Linked DNA regions of Chlorogloeopsis sp. ULAP01. The protein of the gene in region 2 interacts with the protein of the main gene of each other region in a pairwise test. Links are inferred from orthologs where the notes say so. Each region holds a gene or a part of one and is shown on either strand. Other genes may lie near its edges. The genes, in order: tsaE, rlmB and QUB80_RS26630.

Evidence for each region.
Region 1: the proteins of rlmB (region 2) and tsaE interact in binary tests that used the Escherichia coli proteins (3 or more experiments, as listed by UniProt). The link is inferred for Chlorogloeopsis sp. ULAP01 from one-to-one orthologs.
Region 3: the proteins of rlmB (region 2) and QUB80_RS26630 interact in binary tests that used the Escherichia coli proteins (3 or more experiments, as listed by UniProt). The link is inferred for Chlorogloeopsis sp. ULAP01 from one-to-one orthologs.

The regions. Positions count from the first base shown.
Region 1 is NZ_JAUDRH010000007.1:166,220-169,249, forward strand. What follows is about bases 151-3,017. They hold tsaE (tRNA (adenosine(37)-N6)-threonylcarbamoyltransferase complex ATPase subunit type 1 TsaE), read right to left. Parts: upstream 1,883-3,017; coding sequence 1,418-1,882; downstream 151-1,417. Other genes in these bases: QUB80_RS15560 (hypothetical protein), read left to right, coding at 225-503; QUB80_RS15570 (gluconeogenesis factor YvcK family protein), read right to left, coding at 1,902-3,017. Also shown: more of QUB80_RS15570, read right to left, coding at 3,018-3,030. UniProt on the Escherichia coli protein: Required for the formation of a threonylcarbamoyl group on adenosine at position 37 (t(6)A37) in tRNAs that read codons beginning with adenine.
Region 2 is NZ_JAUDRH010000001.1:301,378-304,415, forward strand. What follows is about bases 62-2,936. They hold rlmB (23S rRNA (guanosine(2251)-2'-O)-methyltransferase RlmB), read right to left. Parts: upstream 2,088-2,936; coding sequence 1,035-2,087; downstream 62-1,034. Other genes in these bases: QUB80_RS01485 (alpha/beta fold hydrolase), read left to right, coding at 62-617; QUB80_RS01490 (DUF1816 domain-containing protein), read right to left, coding at 664-966; QUB80_RS01500 (Mini-ribonuclease 3), read right to left, coding at 2,174-2,653. Outside these bases: more of QUB80_RS01485, read left to right, coding at 1-61. UniProt on the Escherichia coli protein: Specifically methylates the ribose of guanosine 2251 in 23S rRNA.
Region 3 is NZ_JAUDRH010000015.1:164,033-167,088, reverse strand. The notes cover bases 137-3,029. They hold QUB80_RS26630 (NAD(P)H-hydrate dehydratase), read right to left. Parts: upstream 2,501-3,029; coding sequence 773-2,500; downstream 137-772. Other genes in these bases: QUB80_RS26625 (SPOR domain-containing protein), read right to left, coding at 2,578-3,029. In the rest of the region: QUB80_RS26635 (FKBP-type peptidyl-prolyl cis-trans isomerase), read right to left, coding at 1-71; more of QUB80_RS26625, read right to left, coding at 3,030-3,056. UniProt on the Escherichia coli protein: Bifunctional enzyme that catalyzes the epimerization of the S- and R-forms of NAD(P)HX and the dehydration of the S-form of NAD(P)HX at the expense of ADP, which is converted to AMP.

The DNA.
Region 1 (3,030 bases), on a different replicon or contig from region 2:
TTCAAATGGAAGATGGTCGGTTACAAGAATTTTCAAATCTTTACTCATAATAAATATGTATAGTCCATGACATTAGTCATACGAAATCTTCATACTAAAGTTACAGTTGTATTTGTTACGTCTGACACTAGCGCAGAACAGCTTCAATTTATACAATACCAGGGATAAGGCATCAAGCCGAATGCATTTTATGTGCAGGTAAGCAAATCAAGGGGGATTTTTCGGTGAGTTACTACAATTTTGATGAACACTTCTGGTCTGCCCAGACGGTTTGTAGCAAAAAAGCATTACCAAAGCCAAATCCAAAGATTGCTCGTATAAGTAACATAAATGTATTAAAAGTAATTTTGACTTTAGGATGCATTGGGATTTGGACACCATTGCTGCTTCAATTCTTAGTTCCTGTTATCAATCAGAATCAGGAAGAAAGTTCTCTGTATGTTGATAATTCTGGAGCCCATCGCCTGTTACTGAAGCGAGCCATTATTTTAAATAACCAGTAATTCTTTTTGAAGTAGAAAAAGCAAATTAAATCTAAAAAGTGCGCTGTAAGATTTCTGACTTCTAATAAGAAGTTGGATAGCTGTGCTTTTAGTTTATTTATCTGGAAAAATCAATACTCTTCATGTCTATTCGGAAAGTATTCTAAATTTTGTATTCTTTTTTTAATATTATTTTTAATTATACTATAGCCTTTCCCACTCTGGTGAGGTACGAAATGACCCTTCCCCAACCCTCCCCTTGCTAGAGGGAGGGTGCGCGATAGCGCGGTGGGGTGTACTTTATTTGCTTGGGAAACGCTATAAGACAAAAAATATTATTCATGTGTGAATAGCGAACTTAATTTGAAAACCCTAAGTATGAAAATAAATTAGAAAAAAATTTCAATTTTATACAAGTTTGCTTTGATTTTTCTCTAGGACGTAGAAATAAGGTGTTCTAGTAAAGCTGAGAATAAACTTTAGCAAATGATTTAAGAATTGGAATGAAATAGTCACACTTAACTAGTATTCATAAATTTCAGTGTTTGAGAATCCGGATCTCTTATCTAAAGTTTGTAGAGAATGAATACGGAATCACTCACTGCAAAAGAACAAAACGACCATGATTACAGTGTATGAAACCCTAGTGTTAATTGTATTATGCTAACTTTTAAATTTGTGTTCCCGCTTCTGAAAACTGCTATTATTGGGATTAATTGGATTCGCTTCTTGATACTCAAATCATCTGCAATATTAGTCAAAAAATTAGATAAATCTCATGATTTTTGCAGATGTTAATACTGAATTATCTATTTTGGCAACAATCGAAACAATATTTTGGTAAGGGTAATAACAATGGAATGTAATTGTTATGGAGAACGTGGTAGTGGTCGATATAAATATTTAAATGTAAAAAAATAGCCACATTAGTAATGTCAATGTTTACCAAAAGCCGAAATTTCTTTGCTAATGCTACAGTTACATGGTGTTATTTCGGCTTGACGAGTCCCTTCATCTCCATATTTCAAACATAAACTTATATAAGTATGTGGTTTGTAAGGCATTCTATCTGCCCATTCAATTGCCACAATACCAGGATATACCTCTACACCTTCCCAGTAAGTTTCTAAGTTTAATGCTGCAACTTCTTCGGGCTCTAAGCGGTATAGATCTAGGTGATAAAGGGGAAGGCGTCCCTGAGTATATTCGTTAATGAGTGTGAAAGTTGGACTGACAATCGCTTCGGTAATACCCAAACCTTCGCCAATGCCTTGCACCAGAGTTGTTTTGCCAGCACCTAAATCACCTTCTAGTAAAATGACACTACCAGCATTAAGTAATTGACCGAGAGTAATACCAAGCGATCGCGTAGCCTCTGTATTTGGCAGCAAAATTTTCATATTGGTCATTAGTCATTGGTCATTGGTCATTAATCATTCTCCCCTTGTCTCCTTGTCCCTTGTCCTTTTTCCCCCAATCTCCCCATTTTCCATGATGAACTCCACCGTACCATCGCAACAAAACCCGTGCTAGTCGTTGGGGATCGTGACGTACACAACCCGTTTCATCTTCATGCATAACATTAGCCAAAACGATCCTTCGTTCCATTTTGGTTACCTCTTCACGATCTAAAAAGACGGGATGAGAGCGTTGTTGAGCATAACGAATAAGGGCGCGGGCAGAAGGAGATCTTTTATGTACCAGTACAGCATTAAATAAGCGTCTGCCACCACAAGCTGCATCAATTGCTCGAATGTGTTCACTAACAGTGTATCCCTGAGTTTCACCTGGCTGAGTCATGATGTTGCAGACATAGATCCGGGGTGACGTAGAAGCGGCGATCGCATCAGCAATTTCTGGTACCAACAGATTGGGAATTACACTTGTATATAAACTACCAGGCCCCATGATAATATAGTCAGCTTCTTTTATTACCTTAATAGCTGCGGGTAATGCCGGAGGATTAGCGGGAGTACAGCCTATTTTGACAATATTACCTCCTGCCTCGGTAATTTTTGATTCGCCTTCTATACGGCGTCCATCGGATAGCTCCGCCCACAGGCGAACATCACTAAGGGTTGCTGGCAAAACTTGTCCCCGCACTGCTAGTACTTTGGAACTAGCAGCAACTGCTCGCTCCAAATCCCCGGTAATTTCACTCATTGCCGTTAAGAATAAGTTGCCAAAACTGTGGCCTGTTAAACCATCACCAACACGAAAACGATATTGAAATAATTCTGTTAATAACTTTTCTTCATCTGCCAATGCAGCCAAACAGTTGCGAATATCTCCTGGCGGCAAAACACCAAATTCCCGCCGCAAACGTCCCGAAGAGCCACCATCATCAGCAACGGTAACAATAGCAGTAATATTAGCGCTATAGCGTTTTAGTCCTCTTAATAACGTAGAAAGTCCTGTACCACCACCAATGACGACGATTTTTGGCCCTCGGTACAACCGACGGTGTGCAAGCAACACATCCACCAGTTCTTCATCGCCTTCTGGTCTTAGTACTTTAGTAATTGAACCTACCGTGCGGGTTTGTCCC
Region 2 (3,038 bases):
TTCTAGACCGCTTAAATATTGATAAATGCTTGATATTGGGATGGTCATTAGGTGGGATTTTAGCAATAGAATTGGCGCTACGACTACCAGAGCGCGTTAGCGGACTAATTTTGGTGGCAACAGCAGCTAGACCGCGCGGTAATCATCCGCCTGTGAGTTGGCAGGATAATGTTTATACTGGAGTTGCCTCCCTCTTGAATTGGATCAAACCAAGTTGGGATTGGAATATCGAGACTTTTGGTAAGCGATCGCTATTTCGTTATCTCATTCAACAACACACGCCTACTACCTATAGCTATATAGCCAAAGACGCTGTGCCAGCTTATTTACAAACTTCACCTGCTGCAACTCGCGCTCTCTATACGGCAATCAAAGCAGGATACAATCGAGTAGCCGATCTCAATCAGATTCAGTGTCCTACTTTGGTACTTTTTGGCGATCAAGATTGCCATATTACAGCTGATTCCAGCTTAGAAACAGCCAAAAGCCTCAACAATTGTTATTGGCAATGTTATGCCAATACCGCCCATCTTTTCCCATGGGAAATACCCACTCAAGTGCTGAGTGATATTGATCATTGGCTGAGAGCGCATCCACAAGTGGTTAACTATAGCTAATAGCTATTAGCTATTAGCTATTAACACTTAGCAATTAGCCTATAAATTACATTTGACCGCTAAAGGCAGGCCTTACTTTACGGTCAACTCTTTCCCCCAAGTCTTCGGCAATAGTTAAATTATCAGGTTTGCAGCGCTTAACGTTCACAATTATGCCTTGCGCTCCTTCCTGTTCCAAATCTTCTACATAACCTTTCATGGCAGCTTTTGCATCCGCAGAATTCAAAAATGGGCCAAAGTAGTAGGTGCAGCGGGGATTTTGTGTGACAACCTCTACCCACCAAGCCAAGCCAAAGCTCTGGAATGCGTTAATCAACAATTCCTTAAAGTCATCCAAAATATTTTTCATGGTTTTCGCTGATTTATAGGGTTTTAAAGGTTTGCTGCTAATTTTCTTTTACATTTCTTTATACTCTGTTACTCTTCTTTTTTCCAGTGAGTTCTCTGTAGTTTATCGAAATGCAGTGTATTTATCCATCTTTTGCGATAAATTTCATACAACGCCATACCTATTGCGACAGATGCATTTAGGCTAGGGGTTTTACCCTGTAAGGGAATTGATACCAGAACATCGCAGTAGCGTTGTGTTAACATACTCAGCCCTTCACCTTCTGAGCCGACTACCAAAACGATAGCACCACTGAAATCTACTGTATGTATCGGTTTGCTCACATCGGCAGCTGTACCGTAAATCCAAAAGCCTGCGGCTTTCAATTCTTCCAAAGCGCGGTGCAGATTCACTACTCTAGCAACAGGAAAATTTTCTAACGCGCCAGCTGCTACTTTCATGACTGTAGAAGTGATCCCAGTTGCTCGGCGTTGGGGGATCACTAATCCTTGAGCACCGATCGCTTCGGCTGTGCGAATAATTGCCCCTAAGTTATGGGGATCTGTGATTCCATCAGCAGCAACAATTACCGGATCGGTGACAGCTTTTGCCTGTTCAATTAATTCATGTAAATCAATATAGTCGTAGGGAGCAATTTGTGCTGCTATCCCTTGGTGATTGGCTTGCTCGGTAATTTGATCTAGGCGCTTGGGATCAACTTCGTCCACAATTGCGCCATTTTCCTTTGCTTGTAAAATCAGAGAGTGAAAACGAGAGTCATAACGCAAGCGGGGAGTAATCCAAATCCGGTTAAGACGACGCTGACTTTCCAAGGCACTTAACACCGGATGACGACCGTAAATGAGATCGCTATCTTGTGTTTGCTTTCTGGTTGGTTCCCTATCTGGAGCTTGCCTTCTGGTTAGTTCTGTGTCTTTTGTTTGTCTTCTAATTGGTTCGCTATCTAGAGCTTGCTTTTTAATCGGCTCCTTACTGGATATTTGCTTTTTAATTGGCTCTTCATGGGTACCTTTAAAAGTGCGAAGAGTTTTAGAAACGACTCGTTTGCCCTTCAATTTTAAGGTTTGCCCACGATTCGTTTCACCAGAAGTCTTAATTACTTTTTTTGTTTTATGCGCCATATCAAAGTCTTGGGTTATGCGTAGGAGTGGGCATCCCTAATTCACTTATCATCTCAATTTACCGAACCAAGATAAGGTATTTATAACTACTTTTCTAAATGTAGTTTTTGTAGTAGTTCGGTTAAGCGTTGATAATTGGTGAGGTATAGGTAGCCAATTAAAGTCTCTAAACTTGTTGCTTGTTGATAAGTTTCGGGATCAACTCTTTTTGGACGTCCTGTGGCGGCATTTCGACCCCTTCGGACAATTTCTAACTCGTTTTGTTGTAAATGCGGCATGAGCGATCGCAAATGCAGCGCCTGCTTTTCTGCTCGAACTTGTGCCACAACTAATCGATGATAGGCTTCACTTCGCTGAGGTGGCAGTAAATAGAACATTCTAACATAAAATTCATAAATAGCGTCTCCCAGGTATGCCAAAGCCGCAGGGGAAAGTTGTTGCAGTTGTGCCTGGGGAATTTGTTGAGATATATGCTCTGTGCTTGCCTTCAGTGTTTGGCACCAAGATGAATCTGGCTTGGAAGGCTCATCTTGCTCGTGTAATGGCTTTTCCTCCTTTGCTTTCACAAATTAATCATTCCTGGTTGTCTATTTTTGGAAGGCTTTATTTGCTGATTTACTCTTGAGTGCAAACTGTAGTGCAGGTTTATCAAGCATAAATCCAGGCTACAAAATCAACTCACTAATTTTAGCGTTTTCATCCGGCATTAGCATTTTGTCAACTGCGGGTTGAAAGAATATTTGGCGAGAAAATGAAAATTTTTGGAAGCTGCTGCTTAAAGAATCATACTCAGGATATGTTTTTCAAAAAGGAAGTTTTTCTTAGCATAGAATGAACTCTAGAGGTGTGAAACAGATAATTTTGATTTTTTATACTTTTTTTGGGATTGTTCTCTACATCAATTTCGACTTCATTTCTGTAGATTTTGAAATTTGAAGTTCATCCTCAATT
Region 3 (3,056 bases), on a different replicon or contig from region 2:
AATACAGTACCATCATCTAATTTGCCCGTATAGTGAACTTTCACAGTATCACCAGTTTTAGCTTGTATCATTTTTATCTCCTTTCTTTTTATAGGGTGGAGCTACTTAGCATTCATCTTTTGGAATAACCTGCTCTACCTTCTTTTTATGGTTGAGCAACCAATCATAAATTTCTGCAATCTGAAATCAATTACTACTTTGTCCTACTCAATTGTAGAGATACTTCTCCATTTCTTCAGGAGATCAGCCCGTAAGCTGAAATGCTTCATTGCTTGAAATTGATTCATCTTTGGGATTACACGCTTACCTACTGTGGCTTAAGCAAGAAAAATTATTTGACAAAGCTTTGAACGTGTTTGGTAAATCATTGGTTTTTAACTTTTGATTCCTTTGTCCTCTCTAGTTTAAGCAGCGATAAATCCAGGTTCACCTATATTAGTCTAGCTAAGGGTTAAAAAACAGATATAACTCCTCATTTAATCTTTGCCCACTACACTTTTCCACCGTAGTACTGCTACGAACAAAGTCATCCTTATTTTGTTATTTATTAATATTTCTATTTTAGTAATTTGAGCCAAAATCCCCTCTTTCTTTCCTCAAATATAAATACTCACGTTGAGGAAAGATTAACTTGGAAGTGGGTAGGTTTTTGCCCACTGATAAAATCCCATGTTTACTTTAAAAGACAGAGCAAACAAAGATTTTGGCGATTTAGGTGCTAACAGACGCTCAAGTACACATACCATTATATAAATAGCGATCGCTAATATCCTCACTCACCTGGCTTTGATGTATTACTTATCACCTTTATCAAATACTCTGTAAGTGTAAATGCATCTACTCCTAACTCTGTCCGTTCTTGGGCTGCTAAAATTCCCGCTTGGGCGTGCCACCAAGCAGCAGTTGCTACCATTTTTTCGATAGGTAATTGGCGCGTTACTGCTTGGGCGATTAGTCCACCCATTAATCCAGTTAAAACATCACCACTACCACCCCGTGCTAGGGCTGGTGTACTTTCGGGATTAATCCAAACTGTACCCTGGGGATCAGCAATGGTAGTTCTTGCTCCTTTCAATAGCACTACTGCCCCACTTTCCTTGGCTGCTGCCCTTACAGCTTTGATTCTGTCTTGCTTGGCATCTGGTAATGCGGGAAATAAACGTTTGAATTCACCTGTATGAGGTGTTAATACTGTCAGTGAGTGTCGTTTTGCCAACATCTGATTAGTCCCCATTGCCGCTAGAATATTCAAACCATCGGCATCGAGAACTAGAGGATTTGCACTTTCTAGGACTTGTTGCATAATGGGGATGGCATCTTTGGTTAAACCAGGGCCACAAGCGATCGCACTAAAAGAATTTAAGTCAGTGTTTTCTGGTAATTGCAGTTTAGCAATCGCGCCTGTTTCGGTTTCTGGACAGCCGACAATTAAAGCTTCTGGTAAATGACTTACCATGATAGATTTTATAGATTCTGGCACGGCAATTGACACCATTCCGACTCCACTTGCCCTTGCTCCTAATCCTGTTAAAATTGCTCCCCCAGAATAGCGACGCGAACCACAAATGAGTAATAAATGTCCTTCTTTATACTTATGGGTGACAGCAGGGCGGGGTATTGGCAAAGTGGAAAATAAAGTTTCTTTGGTGATACGTTTGACTTGAGGGTTCCCTAGAACCGCTTCCACATCCGCCCAGGGAATATCAAAATCGATTAACTCGGTTTTGCCAACATATTCTAAGGCTTGATCTTGCAATAAGCCTTGCTTCCACAAACCGAGACAAAATGTGCGGCTTGCACGGATGGCAGTTCCCAATACTTCACCAGTATCTGTATGCAAACCCGAAGGCACATCAATACTAACAATTGGTGCAGATTTGTCATTTAACTGATTGATGGCACTGGCGACAGGATCTTTTAGTTCTCTTTCTAACCCAAATCCAAATAAGCCATCAACTAATAAATCGCAATCTATTAGATCCTCTATTGATTGATAACACGGAATACCCAAGCTTTGAGCATACTGTAAGTGTTGTGAAGTGAGTTCCTTAAGCTTAGGAAATGGGCAATAAATGCAAACTTCAAGCCCTTGAAAGTGCAATTCACGAGCAACTACTAAAGCATCTCCCCCATTATGACCGGGGCCGACGAGAATTCCAACTTTATTCAGACGCGGAAATGAAGAGGACGCGGTGACACGGTAACGCGGTGAGTCCAGCACTGCGGGAGGGTATCCCTCCGCAGGTGACTGGCGTAGACGCCCGGAGGGCGGCTTCTCGTAGAGTACCCGTAAGGGTGACGCGGGAAATTTTTCTCTCTCCTCATCTTCTAAGATTGTGTCTTCTGAAAGATAAAGTGTTTGAATGCGACGGGCAATCAATCCTGCCACCTTTTCCATCAAAGCCGCTACAGGCATTCCTGCTGCAAAGATACGCGCTTCAATGTCACGCATCTGTTCTGCTGTGACTGCAATTTGCGAAATTTGTTCTTGCCTGTTCATCAATCAGTTTTGGATTTGGGAACTTAAATTTTAGATTAATCCAAAATCCCAAAACCCAAAGCTAAAATTTCAATTTTCTACCTTCCGTAGTAAACTCTAGCATTACTAAATCCTAAACTTTGCAGATAGCGACTCCATTGTTCTGCTAGTGTTCTATTGCTAAAAGGACCAACTGCTACGTGCGAACCACGTGGTTGGTTTCTAGTACTAACTGTTGGTCTTTGTGCAATATTACTACGAATTTGATTGGCAATTGAGGGTATATCTTGCGATTTGGCAGGAATAGCTACGTAGTAATATTTGGAATTTGCTGTTTGCGAATTTTTGATATTCAGGTTGGTTGGAGTTTCCTGTTTGTTAGCAAAGCTAGCAATCCGTCCTTGATTTATACCAGAGGCTGCTAATTGCTGAATGCGCTGTTGGGCATTAGATGCCTTGCTAAATATACCTACTTGAATTACAGAACGTCCTTCAAAATTCCGCATATAAGCTGTGGGTTCAATCAAACGTATTTGTTGGAGTGTTTGGGGATTATTGCTATCAACGTAAACTAAGT